DNA from 2 places in the Streptomyces sp. NPDC104371 genome. Region 1 is predicted to be linked to the other one. Evidence: riboswitches for the same ligand, from Rfam matches in the RefSeq annotation. Region 1 holds a riboswitch; the other holds the start of a gene.
The links. A riboswitch is a leader RNA that binds a small molecule or an ion and turns the genes downstream of it on or off. The one in region 1 is predicted to bind cobalamin.
Positions count from the first base shown of each region.

Region 1 (7,552 bases):
TGCGGGCACCGCCGAGAGAGCAGGCGGCGATGCCGAGACGGCCACCGTTGAGGCCGTTCATCGCGATCCGGAAGCCCTCACCCTCACGCCCGAGGAGCCGGTCGGCGGGAACACGGACGCCGTCCATGACCACCTGGCGGGTGGGCTGGGCGTTCCAGCCCATCTTCCGCTCGTTCGGCCCGAAGGAGAGGCCGGGGTCGTCCTTGTCGACGACGAACGCGGAGATTCCGTCGGCGCCCTCGCCGCCGGTACGGGCCATCACGACGTAGAGCTGGGAGGCCCCGGCGCCGGAGATGAACTGCTTCACGCCCGTGAGCACCCAGTCGTCCCCGTCCCGGACGGCGCGGCTGGTCAGGGCCGCCGCGTCCGACCCGGCGCCGGGTTCGGTGAGGCAGTAGCTGGCGAGGTCCTCCATGGCGCACAGGCGGGGCAGCCACCGCTCGCGCTGGGCGTCGTCGCCGTAGTGGTCGATCATCCAGGCGACCATGTTGTGGATGGACAGGTATCCCGCGATGGACGGGCAGCCGGAGGCAAGGGTCTCGAAGACGAGGACGCCGTCGGACCGGGTGAGGCCGCTGCCCCCGGACTCCTCCCGGACGTAGACGCCGCCGAGGCCGAGCCCCGCGGCCTTGCGCAGCACGTCGACGGGGAAGTGCTTGTCACGGTCCCAGTCGAGGGCGTGCGGGGCGAGGTGGTCCTGGGCGAAGTCGAGGGTGGTCTCCACGAGGGCCTGCTGGTCCTCGGTGAGCAGGGTGCTGGTCATGGTCGCTCAACTCATCGTGGGGATCGTGAAACTGGCGCCTTCCCGCTGACCCGCGGGCCAGCGGGAGGTGACCGTCTTCGTACGGGTGTAGAAGCGGACGGCGTCCGGACCGTGCTGGTTGAGGTCGCCGAAGCCGGAGCGCTTCCAGCCGCCGAAGGTGTGGTAGGCGACCGGTACCGGGATGGGTACGTTGACGCCGACCATGCCGGTGTTCACGCGTCGGGTGAAGTCGCGGGCGGTGTCTCCGTCGCGGGTGAAGAGGGCGACGCCGTTGCCGTAGGTGTGCTCGCTGGGCAGGCGCAGGGCCTCCTCGTAGTCCGAGGCGCGGACGACGCACAGGACGGGGCCGAAGATCTCCTCCTGGTAGATCCGCATGTCCGGGGTGACCCGGTCGAAGAGGGAGGCACCGGCGAAGAAGCCGTTCTCGTGCCCGTCGAGCGTGAACTCCCGTCCGTCCACGACAAGTTCGGCCCCCTCCTCGACGCCGAGATCGACGTAGGAGCGGACACGGTCCACGGCGTCACGGCCGACCAGCGGCCCGAAGTCGGCCTCGGGGTCGTCACTGCGGCCGATCCGCAGCGCGGCGATCCGCTCCTTCAGGCGGGCCACCAGGGCGTCCGCGGTGTCCTCACCCACCGGCACGGCGACCGAGATCGCCATGCAGCGCTCGCCCGCCGAACCGTATCCGGCGCCGATCAGCGCGTCCACGGCCTGATCGAGATCGGCGTCCGGCATCACGATCATGTGGTTCTTGGCGCCGCCGAAGCACTGGGCGCGCTTGCCGTGGGCGGCGGCGGTGGCGTAGACGTGCGCGGCGATCGGGGTGGAGCCGACGAAGCCGAGGGCCGCCACGCGGGGGTCTTCGAGAAGGACGTCCACGGATTCCCGGGCGCCGTTGACGACGTTCAGCACGCCGGGCGGCAGACCGGCCTCCAGGAAGAGTTCGGCGAGCCGCAGCGGAACCGACGGGTCACGCTCCGACGGCTTGAGGATGAAGGCGTTGCCACAGGCCAGGGCCGGGGCGGCCTTCCACAGGGGGATCATCGCCGGGAAGTTGAACGGGGTGATCCCGGCGACCACGCCAAGGGGTGCGCGCAGGGAGTGGACATCGATGCCCGTGCCCGCGTTGTCGGTGAACTCGCCCTTGAGCAGGTGCGGGATGCCCGCCGCGAACTCGACGACGTCCAGGCCGCGTTGGATGTCGCCGTGCGCGTCGGCGATCGTCTTGCCGTGCTCGGCGGACAGCAGCCGGGCCAGCGCGTCCTTCTCCTGCTCGACGAGCTGAAGGAAGCGCAGCAGGACCCGGGCGCGGCGCTGCGGGTTCCACTCGCCCCACGCGCGTTGCGCGTTGACGGCGTCGGCGATCGCCGCCTCCGTCTCGGCGCGGTTCGCGAGGGGCACCAGGGCCTGGACCTCGCCGGTGTTGGGGTCGTACACCTCGCCGTAGGCACCCGATGTCCCCGGGGTGTGCTTGCCGCCGATGAAGTGGGTCAACTCGCGCACGGAGGCGCGTTCGTGCTCGCGGACCATGACTGCCTGCTCTCGTCAGGAGGGATCCGGGGATGGCCGCGCCGGTACCGCACTCGGACGCAGGGGCGTACGGGTGCCGGGGCGCGAGATCGCGTATGGCCGGAAGCCCCGTCAGACGGCGGGCTCACCAGGGTCGTGGGTATACACCGGTGCCATGCGTGTCAGCTCCATCCTCGTGGACAACACGGAACATCCCGCGGCCGGTATCCTGACTTCCGGATCAGCGCGCGCCGTCCGCCTTCCCGACATCCAGCTCGTCAGTGGCGTCCTGCTCGACGGCGTACTCCCCGGTCACAGTGGCGGGACCGCGCCGGAATCACACCGGCTTCCCTGCACCGCGGGCCTTGTACTCACGACTATATAGTTGGACGTCCTAGTAAATCCAGCGGTGCGGGATGTTCGAGGTGGGGCGGCGTCGGTCCGAGGTGCGGACGGGGGCCGACGGCGGGTTCAGCCCAGCAGTCGGACGAGCACGAGCAGGGCGACCGCGAAGACCACGCTCGCCACGAGGGTCCCCAGGCCGGCCGGTACCCCGGTGGCGTACCGCTTCACCTCGGCGGGCGGGGTGAGGCTGCTCGCGCGAGCCAGCCACTCGCGCGGCGGGTTGTCGGGGATGACGACCCTCCAGGGCTGCTCGGGGTCGTACTCGACTACCGCCCCCGACCGGTGCAGCAGCCCCTGCACATCGAGCGGGTGACGGACCTGGATCCGATAGGCGGGACGGCCGTCGGGCACCACGGTCAGGTCGAAGGCGAACACCGAGCCCGGTGCCCGTCCGTCGATGGCGGGCCGACCGGTCTCCTTGTGTACGGACTTCACCGAGTGGACCACGGCGGGCGCGAAGGCGCGGGGTCCGCCGGAGCGCAGCGCGGGGATCATGAGGTCCGACCGGGACGGCTCACCCGCCTTGCCGAACACCGCCAGCGCCAGGGCCGTCGCGGGCAACCCCGTCAGCAGCAGCCAGCGGGGGCCGTGCGCGGCGCCCTGGACCAGCGCGGCGAACGCGAGTCCCGCGAGGACGGTGGACAGCAGGCTGACAGGGCTGCTGAAGAGCCTGCGGGCGGCGGCCAGGGAGCGGTTTCGGTTCATGAGAGGCGCAGCAGCTTTCGGCGGGGTACGGCGACCCGGGTGCGTACGGGGTCGCCGGGGCGGTCGGTGTCGTACACGGCGAGGACGTCACGCCGGAGGGCGACGCGTTCCACGACGGCGGGGACCTCGTGGCGAACCCCGGCCAAGTCCTCGAAGACCACGGTGACTTCGCCGCGCTTGCGGCCCACCGACCGCCAGCCCTCCAGCACCGCGTCGGCTGTGGCGTAACGGCGGGAGAGCCTGCGCAGCCCGGCGGTGCGGCGCAGGCTCACGGCCGCGCCCCAGCATGCGGCGAGGCAGCCCGCCGCCGCGACGGACCAGAGGAAGGTGAGCCATCCCGAGACGGAGAACCGGCCGAGCGGGAAGAAGAGGTGGAAGCCGGTGACGGTGTCGTACTCGACCTGGCCGTCCGCGACCGCGTCGTACCAACCGGCAGCGCAGGCGACGGCGCAAAGCGCGACCACCGCGCCGGGCGTGGCACGGTGCAGGAACCGGGCGGAGAGCAGACCGAGGACGAGGGCGCAGACCGCTCCGACGAAGGAGGCCCCGGCGGCGAACTGATCGCTGGCGCAGCCTTCGGCCGCGTCGCAGGTCCAGCGGACGGTGGACGCCTCATGGCTGGCGATGTGCCACACCATCCAGACCTGCCACACCATCAGCGCGCAGGCGATGACTCGCATGACCTGCCCGTAGGCTCTCTGCCCCACTCCCCCGCCCCTGCCTTTCGACGCGCCACGGGGCCCAAGTGCCCCGGTGGACGGTACACATGCGATCGACGCCCTGTCCGTGATCCACACCACCTGGCGACGACGGGCGCTGTTGTACCGGGTTGGCAGGCCCGGCCGACTGGGCGTGGGCACGGACGCGGTGTGCGGTCGCCGCGGGCGTCACCGCCACCGCCCTGACGGTCAACAGCCCTCTCTTCAGAGCTACTTACCGGCCAGACCCAAGTTGGCCCCACTGCGCAGGTCCGCGAACCCCTGCGCGATCACGGCAGCCGGATCCAGACATGCCTCACGGGTGTCCGCTCGCGTCGGCTCCTGGGCGCATCCCAGGGTTTCGTAGGTACGCACGGCAGCTTGGATCTTGCGGGCAGCGGAATCGAGCGTCGCGAATCCTTGGCGCCCATCGATCTCGCTCAAGGCAAGGCCCGCAGCGTCGGATGTGGCATCGGCTGCCGCCTTGCACTTCGCGGTGAACATCTGCGGCGACGACGTCGAGCAGGGAGAGTTCGCGCCCGAACCGAACCGCTGCTCATCCGTCGAGATTCGCTCCTCAAGGGCGAGCTTCACACCCTCGGCGGCTTGCCCCTTCGCTGAGACCGGCTCACTCGACGGCGAAGGGGAGGCCGAGGGCCGGTCCGAGCGATTCACGTCTTCGGAATCGCTGCAGCCCGTGATGAGCACCCCTGACAGGCCCAGGATCGCCACCGCTCGCAGTGCACTCCGCTTCATTGCTCCCCCTTGCAACCGTGTCCTCATGTGGATGCGCAACCAGCCGGAGACAAGAGGCTCAGGCCGCGGGTGTCGCTGTGGCGAGTCTGGAGATCTCGGCGGCGACGGCGCTCGGGTCGGGGGTGACGGTGACACGGGCGATGTCGTCCAGGCCGGGGTGGGCGCCGACGCGGACCGAGTGCCGCGCGTTGCGCAGCAGGTCGAGGTCGTTGATGTCGTTGCCGAAGGCGTTGTACTGGTCGATGCCCAGAGAGGTCAGGGCCTCCCACTTGTTCGTGGTGCCCGGGGCGAAGTCGATGATCGCCTCGTCGAGGTGGTGGTTGACGGTCATCCCGAGCACGCGGCACGCCTCGGCGAGGGCTGCCATGTCGGTCGCGTCGACCACGAGGAACTTCACGACGGCGGGGAGGTCCGCGAGGTCGACCCGGCGGGCGAGGCGGCCTTGGTCGACGCGGCCGAGGATCGGGTGGTCGGCCGGACCGGTGTAGGCATAGTCCCAAGGGCCGTCGGCGAGGTAGCCCGCCTGGAACCGGTCGGCCTCGATCAGCAGCTTGCCGAGGTCACCGGCCTCGAACGCGGCCCGCGCCCGCACCTGGCCGTCGACGGAGACAAGGCTGCCGTTCCCACCGATCAGCGTGGCGGTGGGGAAGGCCCCGTCGAGAACGGGCAGCAGGTCGCGGACCGGCCGGGCGGAGGCGAAGACCAACTGGTGACCGGCGCGTTCGCAGGTCTCGATGGCGGCGATGATCCGGCTGTCGATCGTCTGTCCGTCGAAGCAGAGCGTGCCGTCGATGTCGAAGACTGTGGTGCGGGCGCTGGAAGTGGTCACGGCGAGATCGTATCGAGTCTGTACCGTGCGCGATCTACCACCTGCCGGGTGCGTACGGGGCGATGCCCTCGTCCCCTGTCTGTCAGTGGTGATCGCCATCATGGGGACATGACCGATCAGGACCTGACCACCGACCGTATCTGGCGACTTCACCACGGCGACCAGGAGATCGTCAGGCTGACCATGACGACGGCACCGTCGGCTGGCGCTGCCGCTTCTGGGGCGAGGAATCCGGCTGGGCCCGGCGACAAGGCACTGGTCGCCGCCTTGCTCGCCGAGTGGCAAGAGGCCTGAGGAGACGGGCGGTTGGCCGCGTACGAGAGCGTCTACGGTCTGCTCGGCGAACCGCCTGTCTTCGAGCGGGAGGGAAACGACCCGCGGCGGACAGGCTCAGGACGCGCCGGTACGTACGGCGGTCGCGGCCAGGGTGGTGTAGCCCATCGTGAAGCCACCGCCCAGAGAGTCGATGGCGCGTCCCACCGTGTCCAGTATCTCGGCCTGTTGATCAGGATGGAGCCGGGTGAGGCCTCCGGTGGTAGGGAGCAGCTCCAGCCATTGGTCGCGCGTATAGGACCGCTCCCAGTCGAATCGCCACTGTTCGGGGTCCTCGAACTGTTCGGTCTCCCGGATCCTGTCGCCGAACTTCGCGTACGCCGCCTGGTAGAGGTCGAGCGGGCGTCGGGACGGTTGGCCGCTGAGTGGGGAGTCGGGCGCCGTCCGCCGCAAGGCAGCGGCGAACGGTTCGGCCACCTCGGCGGGCGGCTCGTACACGTGCCCGAAGATCGCCAGCCGTCCCCCTGGACGCAGCAGACGGGCCGCCTTCACGGTGCCCGCGACCGGATCCACCCAGTGCCACGACTGCGCGGCGATGACCACGTCGTACGTCCGACCGGCCGACTGCCAGGCTTCGAAGGCCGCCACCTCGACCTCCAGGCCACGAGCTCGCGCGAAGTCGGCCATCCGCGCGTCGGGTTCGACGCCGAGCACGGCGCACCCGGCGGCTTGGAACTGGCGGGCCGCGATGCCGGTGCCGCAGCCGATGTCGAGCACGTCAGGACCGGGGCTCCCCGCGACGATCCGCGCTACCAGCGCGTCGGGGTAGCCGGGCCGGGCCTGGTCGTAGCGTGGGGCGTCCACGCCGAACGATTCGGCCGTCCGCCGCGCCAAATGCGGCTCCACCGGGGGAAGTTCGGGCTGCTCTCGCGGTAAAATGGGCATGCGCCCACCCTAGTGGGCACGCGCCCACTAGGCAACGGATGCCGACGGGCCGACCGTACGAGAGGATCTGCGAGTGCCGACTGGGGTGCACCTTCGAGACGCGCGGCAGCAACTGTTCGACGCCGCCGAGCGCGTGCTTCTGCGGGACGGACCGAACGGACTGACCAGCCGGGCCGTCACCGACGAGGCGGGCTGTGCCAAAGGCGTCCTGCATCGGTACTTCGCCGACTTCGACGCCTTCCTCACCGCCCTCGTGCTCGACCGGGCCGCGCGGCTCGAGACGCAGGCGAGTGCGCTGCGCGAGTCCGCCGGCACGGGCACGGTGGCCGACAACCTCGCCACCGCGCTGACGGCCCTGTTCGGACCGATTCCGGTGGCCATCATCCCGCTCATCACCTTCCGGGACGAGCTGCGCGCACGGCTGCGGCAGGCCACGCCCGGAGGGGGCATCGCGATCCTCGCCCAGGCCACGACCGCGGTCGCCGCGTACCTCTCCGACGAGCGTGACCGAGGCCGCATCGCGGCCGACGCCGATATCGACTCGCTCACTCTCTCCCTGGTCGGTGGCGGGCATCTCCTCTTCGCGGACCGCGACCCCGGCCCGCCCACCACGTCAGCCGTCAACAAGCTCGTGACGGCGGTCATCGCCGACGCCGTACAACGACGACC
Region 1 is NZ_JBVJNF010000001.1:294,989-302,540, forward strand. It holds gene ACZ60T_RS01365 (acyl-CoA dehydrogenase family protein) at 1-763, opposite strand, end outside; gene ACZ60T_RS01370 (CoA-acylating methylmalonate-semialdehyde dehydrogenase) at 770-2,293, opposite strand; cobalamin riboswitch at 2,475-2,648, opposite strand; gene ACZ60T_RS01375 (hypothetical protein) at 2,744-3,382, opposite strand; gene ACZ60T_RS01380 (hypothetical protein) at 3,379-4,062, opposite strand; gene ACZ60T_RS01385 (hypothetical protein) at 4,312-4,812, opposite strand; gene ACZ60T_RS01390 (HAD hydrolase family protein) at 4,895-5,665, opposite strand; gene ACZ60T_RS01395 (hypothetical protein) at 5,774-5,959, shown strand; gene ACZ60T_RS01400 (class I SAM-dependent methyltransferase) at 6,056-6,883, opposite strand; gene ACZ60T_RS01405 (TetR/AcrR family transcriptional regulator) at 6,957-7,552, shown strand, end outside.

Region 2 (7,552 bases), 110 kb from region 1:
GGGGCGGAGCCGGCCGAGCGGACCTCGACCTTGCCTTGGCCTAGGTGGGTGAGGAAGGCGGCGGCCATCTGCGAGCGTCCGGCGTTGTGGACGCACACGAACAGCACCGACGGCTTCGGGGCGGTGTCAGACATGGGTGAGGCCTTCCTTGGGTGCAGCCGGAGGGGCTGACGGGGGCTCAGGAGTGGGGAAGTAGCGGCGGGCGGCGAGCGCGACGTAGACCAGGCCGATCAGCACGGGCACCTCGATGAGGGGGCCGACGACGCCGGCGAGGGCCTGTCCTGAGGTCGCGCCGAACGTCGCGATGGCCACCGCGATGGCGAGTTCGAAGTTGTTGCCCGCGGCGGTGAACGCCAGCGTGGTCGCCTTGGGGTATTCCAGGCCCACGGCCCTGCCCAGGGCCATGGACCCGGCCCACATCACGGCGAAGTACACCAGCAGCGGCAGCGCGATCCGCGCCACGTCCCACGGCTGTGACGTGATCGCGTCGCCTTGCAGGGCGAACAGCACGACGATCGTGAACAGCAACCCGTACAGGGCGAACGGGCCGATACGGAGGATCAGTTGTGTCTCGTACCAGTGGCGGCCCTTGGTCTTCTCGCCCAGCTTGCGGGTCAGGAACCCGGCGACGAGCGGAATGCCGAGGAAGATCAGCACGCTACGGGCGATCTCCCACACCGAGATGTCCAGCGTCGTCCGCTCCAGGCCGAGCCAGCCGGGCAGGGCGGACAGATAGAACCAGCCCAGGGCGGAGAACGCGACCACCTGGAACACGGAGTTCAGGGCGACCAGGACGGCGGCGGCTTCGCGGTCACCACAGGCCAGGTCGTTCCAGATGATGACCATGGCGATACAGCGGGCGAGCCCCACGATGATCAGCCCGGTCCGGTATTCCGGCAGGTCCGGGAGGAAGAGCCAGGCCAGGGCGAACATGACGGCCGGACCGAGGACCCAGTTGATGACCAGGGACGGGATCAGCAGGCGCTTGTCGCGGGTGACGGTGTCCAGGCGGTCGTAACGGACCTTCGCCAGGACCGGATACATCATCACGAGCAGGCCCAGCGCGATCGGCAGCGAGACCCCGGTGACGGTCACCTTCGCGAGCGCGTCGCCCAGACCGGGGACCAGACGGCCCAGACCGAGCCCGGCAGCCATCGCCAGCACGATCCACACGGCCAGGTACCGGTCCACGACGGACAGCCGCCTGGCCACCGAGGCCGACGGAGCGGCCGTCGTCTCCTGGCTCACGAGACGGCCCCGGCCGAATCGCCGCGAGGCTGGCGGGGCTGGCGGGGCTGACCGGGCTGATCCTTCGGGTCGCCGGGACGGGTCAGGATCGCGGCCAAGCGGTCCGTCTTCTCGGGCAGCAGCCGGTAATACACCCACGTGCCCCGCCGCTCGGAGGCGATCAGCCCGGCCTGCTTCAGCAGCTTGAGGTGATGCGAGATGGTCGGCTGTGACAGCTCGAACGCCGGAGTCAGATCACAGACGCAGATCTCGCCGCCCTGCTGTGAGGCGATCATCGACAGCAGCCGCAGCCGCACCGGGTCGCCCAGGGCCTTGAACACCGGCGCCAGCTCCGCGGCCTGTTCCTCGCCCAGCGGAGCGCTCAGCAGCGTCGGGCAGCACCCCTCGGCCTCGTCGTCCTGGTCGAGCACCACAAGCTCTTGTTTCGACATACTTCTATGTTGACGAACTTCGATTCAAGGCGCAACCTTGCATCGAGGAACGTCAATACAGTCCCATCCGGGCTGCTCAGTCCGGTCGTTCGAGGAGTCATGTCATGAGCGAGCAGAACACCGACCTGCGCGAGACCGTCCGCCGCCGCTATGCCGCGGCTGCCCTTCAGGTCGCCGAGGGTGGCACCGGCTGCTGCGGCCCGCAGGCCATCGAGGTCGACGACACCTTCGGCTCCGCCCTCTACACCGCCGACGAGCGGGACGTCCTGCCCACCGAGGCTGTCGCCGCCTCGCTCGGCTGCGGCAACCCCACCGCCGTCGCCGACCTCCGTGAAGGTGAGCGCGTTCTCGACCTCGGCTCCGGCGGCGGCATCGACGTTCTGCTGTCCGCGCGCCGCGTCGGGCCCACCGGCAAGGCCTACGGACTGGACATGACCGAGGAGATGCTCGCCCTCGCCCTGACCAACGCCAAGAAGGCAGGCGCCACCAATGTCGAGTTCCTCAAGGGCACCATCGAGGCCGTCCCGCTGCCCGCGAGCACCATCGACGTCGTGATCTCCAACTGCGTGATCAATCTGTCCACCGACAAGCCCGCCGTCTTCGCCGAGATGTTCCGCGTCCTGACCCCGGGCGGCCGGATCGGTATCTCCGACGTCGTCGCCGACGACACCCTCTCCCCCGCTCAGCGAGCGGAACGCGGCGACTACGTCGGCTGCATCGTCGGCGCGCTCTCCTTCACCGAATACCGGACGAGCCTCGAAGCCGCCGGGTTCACCGACATCGAGATCACTCCCGCCCACACGGTCGCCGACGACATGCACTCCGCGATCATCCGCGCGACCAAGGCCATCACCGAGGGCACGGGGTCGGCCGCCGCCGCGGCACCGGGCTCCTGCTGCTGAACGGAGCGAGACAGCGCCCGAGCGGCCACCCTCGCGGCCTTCGCCATCGCCATGGCCGTGTTCAGCCCCGCCACCGCCACGGTGGCGGGCGCACTCCGCGGCGTGATGCCGCTCATCACACCGCGTTCATCACACCGAACCAGGCCGTCGGCCAGGCCACCGTCCCTCTGACCTCCGACTACGCGACGAAGCACGACAGCGACAGCGACAGCGACAGCGCGGCGTACCTCTATCCGCTACGGAGCCCTGGTCGTTGTCGCCGCTCCGGTAGCCACAGTCGGAGGACTTGCCGCGCTGTGGACGGCTCTCGCCCTGGCCAATCTCCCCCAGGCAGTGAGCAAGGCCTATTCCTTTTACCGGCACAGCGCATTCACCAATACCCGCGAATACGCATCAACCGCCACACCACCGACTCGTCGGAAAGCGCGTCGGCGAGCCGACCGAGTGCCGTCGCCGTGCACGCCTCGGCGACGTACGCGCACATCGGTCAGCGAACTACGTGGCCTCGGCCGCACTCGGCAAGCGAGTAACCGGGAACAGCGGGCGGAATGAACTTCCCTGATGCATCCTTCTTTGGCGGCCCGTTACTTCGGCGCACGCTATGCAGCATCAGCAGTCCTTGGCAGCCTTCTTGGATTGCCATTTGGAATGGATGGAAATGAGTCAGACAATTACCCGACAAACCTGGAGAGTTGACGATCAGATGCACCGCCCCCGTACGTCCCTCCGTCGCACAGCAGTCATCGCCGCCGCTCTCCTCGCCGCGCCCTTACTTCTGACCGGTCCCGCCGCGCAAGCCGTGTCCGGCGTGCCGGAGACGGATACTTCACATGCGTTCACGGCCCGTCTGGACATAGGTGACGGAACGAGATCGTGTTCGGCCGTACTGGTCGACGCGCAGTGGTTGTTGACGGCGTCGACATGCTTCGCCAGCGACCCGTCCGACCCGACGTCCTTAAAGGCCGGCGCTCCCACGTTCGCGACGACGGCGACCATCGGGCGTACGGACCTGACCGGGACCGCCGGGCAGGTCCGTAAGGTCACCCAACTCGTGCCGCGCAGCGACCGGGACCTCACGCTGGCGCGCCTGGACAAACCCGTCACCGACATCACCCCCGTACAGATCGCCACCAGTCCTCCTGAGGCGGGCTCCTCCGTGAGCGTGGCCGGGTACGGCCGCACCAAGACCGAGTGGTCGCCGCTGAAGCTGCACACCGCCACCTTCGCCTCCTCCGCCGTCCAGGGCGGCGACCTGCCCCTGACCGGTCAGGACGGCGCCGCGGTCTGCGCCGGTGACACCGGCGGCCCCGCGATGACCGGAAGCGGAGCCACCCTCCGTCTTGTCGGCATCAACTCCCGCTCCTTCCAAGGCGGATGCTGGGGAACCGACCCGGCCGAGACCCGCACCGGAGCCGTCGACACGCGCGTCGACGACCTCGCCGACTGGATCGCCAAAAACCGGCTGGCGACCATGCACGCCGATGTCACCGACCTGATCACCACAGCCGACTTCAACAACGACGGTCGCCCCGACGTCGCCGCCATCCTCAAGGACGGCAACATCCACGCCTTCTACACCACCCCCGACGGCACCCTGGTCTACGGCCGCGAACTGTGGAAGCACGACGGCAGTTGGAGCCGCAAGACCCGCATCTTCGGCGGCGACTTCAACGGCGACGGCAATGCCGACATCGCCGCCATCAACGTCGACGGCAACCTGAGCCTCTACCCCGGCACCGCCACCGGCCAGTTGGGCTCCCCGCTGTCCATGTGGAAGGACGCGACCTGGGGTTCGTTCCCCTCGATCGCGACCTACCGAGCCAAGGGCTGGACCCGGGACGGACTGATCACGGTCGCTCCGACCGGGCGGCTGTGGGCGTACCCCACGGCTGCGAACGGTGTGCTGGACGGCTCGCGCAGCGAGGCGTGGAACGACGACAGTTGGAACAAGAAGCTGATCGCCAGCAGCGACTTCAACGGTGACAGCCTCAACGACGTGGCGGCGATCGCCCAGTCCGGGCAGCTCGACCTCTACACCGGTACCAGCACCGGCAAGTTCAAGTACGGCAACGCCATGTGGTCCGACCCGACATGGGGTTCGTTCCCGGTCCTGATGGGCGGCGACTACAACGGTGACGGCAAGGCCGACATCGCCGCCGTGAACAGCTCGGGCGGCCTGTACCTGTACCCGGGTGACGGCAACGGCAAGCTCTCTGCCCGCAGCAGCATGTGGCCGACCATCGGCTGACACTGTGAGCCAGGGCGGGTGCCGGGGGGGCGCACCGACTCCCCCGGCACCCGCCCTCGTCACATCCACGACTCCACTGCTCCGCCCCCCGATTCGGCACACGCTGGATTGACGGCCGGAGATACGGGCCATACGGTCCCTGCGTAGTGATGGCTTGAGGAAGCTGGTGGGAATCCAGCACGGTCGCGCCACTGTGAGCCCGCCACCGCGAGGTTGCGGGCGAGTCAGATACTGAGCCCTCACTCCGCCCGCATACGCAAAGGGACGCACGATCCCGAAGGAGGGCTCGCCTTGAGTGGCGTTTCCAGGCCCGATTCGGCACCGTACGTCCGGATGCCGCCCCCCTCGCACGAATCGGACCCCGTCCCGGCATGACCAGCAACCCTACGGAGAGCACGGTGATCGAGGAGATCGCCGCGTTCGGCCCGTTCTTCGCCGTACAGACCCACCCGCCCGGTACGCACCCGTCCGAGCCCTGGCAGTCACTCTCCCGTCCGCTGCTCGACGCCCGGGTGAGTGACGTACGGGACCGGTTGGCCGCGACCGGCGGGCAGCCGCCTGCCGCGGTCGAGACGCGGGTCGCGGCGTCTGTCGCACACTTGGGGCTGGCCGCACGGCTGGTCTCCCCGGCGCTGGCTGCCGCCGTACTGCACGGTCTGGTCCTCGCGCCCGGCCTCGCGGATCTGTGGTGGCAACCCGTGCTCGGCGGCCCGCTGCCGCTGTCGCTGCCTGACGACGCCTTCACCGGCGGCGGGGAGGGCTCGCTCTCGCAGCTCGCTGACGACCTGAGCAGCCGCCTGCTGGACGGCCCGCTGCGCGAACTCGCCGACGCCATGGCGCGGTTCTCGGTCTCCCGGCACATCCTGTGGGGCAACACCGCCTCGGCCGTCAACGGAGCGGCGACCATGATCACAGTGTCCCGCCCGGAGGTCACCGCGCGGACCCGCGCCCTCACCGCGCTTCTCCTGGAGAGGCCCCCGTTGCGTGGTGCGAGCGCCAGGACGCCCGGCGGAACGTACCGGCGCCGTAGCTGCTGCCTGATCTACCGCGCCGCTCCGGGCCGCAAGGGGGCCCTGTGCGGAGATTGCGCCCTGTCCCGCTGACCAGGCCGCTCGCCCCGCCGTCCGCACCCGAATGTGTCGGACCCCGTGCGTAGGACGGCGGTCGTTCCCGCTCACCGCTGTCCCGCCCCTGCCGGTGCCGCAGGAAGGGGCCGGGACGCTGGTGGCGTCCCGGCCCATGGGTTGCTCGGTCAGGAGGTGGGCAGCTCGCTGCGGACGGTGCGGGCGGCGGCGACCAGGTTCTCCAGGGAGGCGCGGGTCTCGGGCCAGCCGCGGGTCTTCAGGCCGCAGTCGGGGTTGACCCACAGCCGTTCGGCGGGAATCGCCTTCAGGCCGGTGCGCAGGAGGGCCGCGGCCTCGTCCGTGCTCGGGACGCGCGGGGAGTGGATGTCGTAGACGCCCGGCCCGGCCTCGCGCGGGTAGCCGTGAGCGGCCAGTTCGCGAGCGACCTGCATGTGGGAGCGGGCGGCTTCCAGGCTGATGACGTCGGCGTCGAGGTCGTCGATGGCCTGGACGATGTCACCGAACTCGGCGTAGCACATGTGGGTGTGGATCTGCGTGTCCGGCCGCACCCCGCTCGTGGTGAGCCGGAACGCCTCGGTCGCCCACGCCAGATACGCCGCACGGTCGGCGGTCCGCAGCGGCAGCGTCTCGCGCAGCGCGGGCTCGTCCACCTGGATCACCGAAGTCCCGGCCGCCTCCAGGTCGTTCACCTCGTCGCGCAGGGCGAGGGCGACCTGCCGGGCGGTGTCGCCGAGGGGCTGGTCGTCACGGACGAAGGACCAGGCGAGCATGGTGACCGGGCCGGTGAGCATGCCCTTGACGGGGCGGTCGGTCAGGGACTGGGCGTAGGACGTCCAGCGCACCGTCATCGGCTCGGGCCGGGAGATGTCGCCGACCAGGACCGGCGGCCGGACGTAGCGGGTGCCGTACGACTGGACCCAGCCGTGCTGTGTGGCCAGGTAGCCGGTGAGCTGCTCGGCGAAGTACTGCACCATGTCGTTGCGTTCGGCCTCGCCGTGCACCAGGACGTCGATGCCGGTCTTCTCCTGGAAGGAGATGACCTCCTGGATCTCCGCCTTGACGCGCTCCTCGTACCCGGCCGTGTCGATGCGCCCGGTGCGCAGGTCGGCGCGTGCGGTGCGCAGTTCGGTGGTCTGCGGGAACGAGCCGATGGTCGTGGTCGGCAGCAGCGGCAGACCGAGGTGGGCACGCTGTGCGGTGGCCCGTTCGGCGTACGGCTGAGAGCGGCGGGCGTCGGCGTCCGTCACAGCCTCGGAGCGGGCTCGTACGGCGGGGTCATGGGTGATCGGCGAGTCCGCGCGGGAGGCGAGATCGGCGCGGTTGGCGGCGAGTTCGCCGCTGATGGTGTCGGTGCCGTGGGCAAGTCCCTTGGCGAGGGTGACGATCTCGGCGGTCTTCTGCCGCGCGAAGGCCAGCCAGCGCAGGATCTGCGGCTCGATGTCGCGCTCGGCCGCCGCGTCCAGCGGCACGTGGAGCAGGGAGCAGGAGGCGGCGACGTCCACTCGGTCGGCGAGCCCGAGGAGGGTGCCGAGCGTGGACAGCGACTTCCGCAGGTCGTTGATCCAGATGTTGCGGCCGTTGACGACACCGGCGACCAGGCGCTTGCCGGGCAGTCCGCCGACGGCGGCCAAGGCCTCC
Region 2 is NZ_JBVJNF010000001.1:186,588-194,139, forward strand. It holds gene ACZ60T_RS00935 (arsenate reductase ArsC) at 1-134, opposite strand, end outside; gene arsB (ACR3 family arsenite efflux transporter) at 127-1,248, opposite strand; gene ACZ60T_RS00945 (ArsR/SmtB family transcription factor) at 1,245-1,679, opposite strand; gene arsM (arsenite methyltransferase) at 1,784-2,581, shown strand; gene ACZ60T_RS00955 (trypsin-like serine protease) at 3,285-4,829, shown strand; cobalamin riboswitch at 4,963-5,084, shown strand; gene ACZ60T_RS00960 ((2Fe-2S)-binding protein) at 5,201-5,932, shown strand; gene metE (5-methyltetrahydropteroyltriglutamate--homocysteine S-methyltransferase) at 6,082-7,552, opposite strand, start outside.
Region 2: it holds a riboswitch for cobalamin, as region 1 does, so the genes downstream of both, ACZ60T_RS00960 ((2Fe-2S)-binding protein) here and ACZ60T_RS01370 (CoA-acylating methylmalonate-semialdehyde dehydrogenase) in region 1, are expected to answer to the same signal.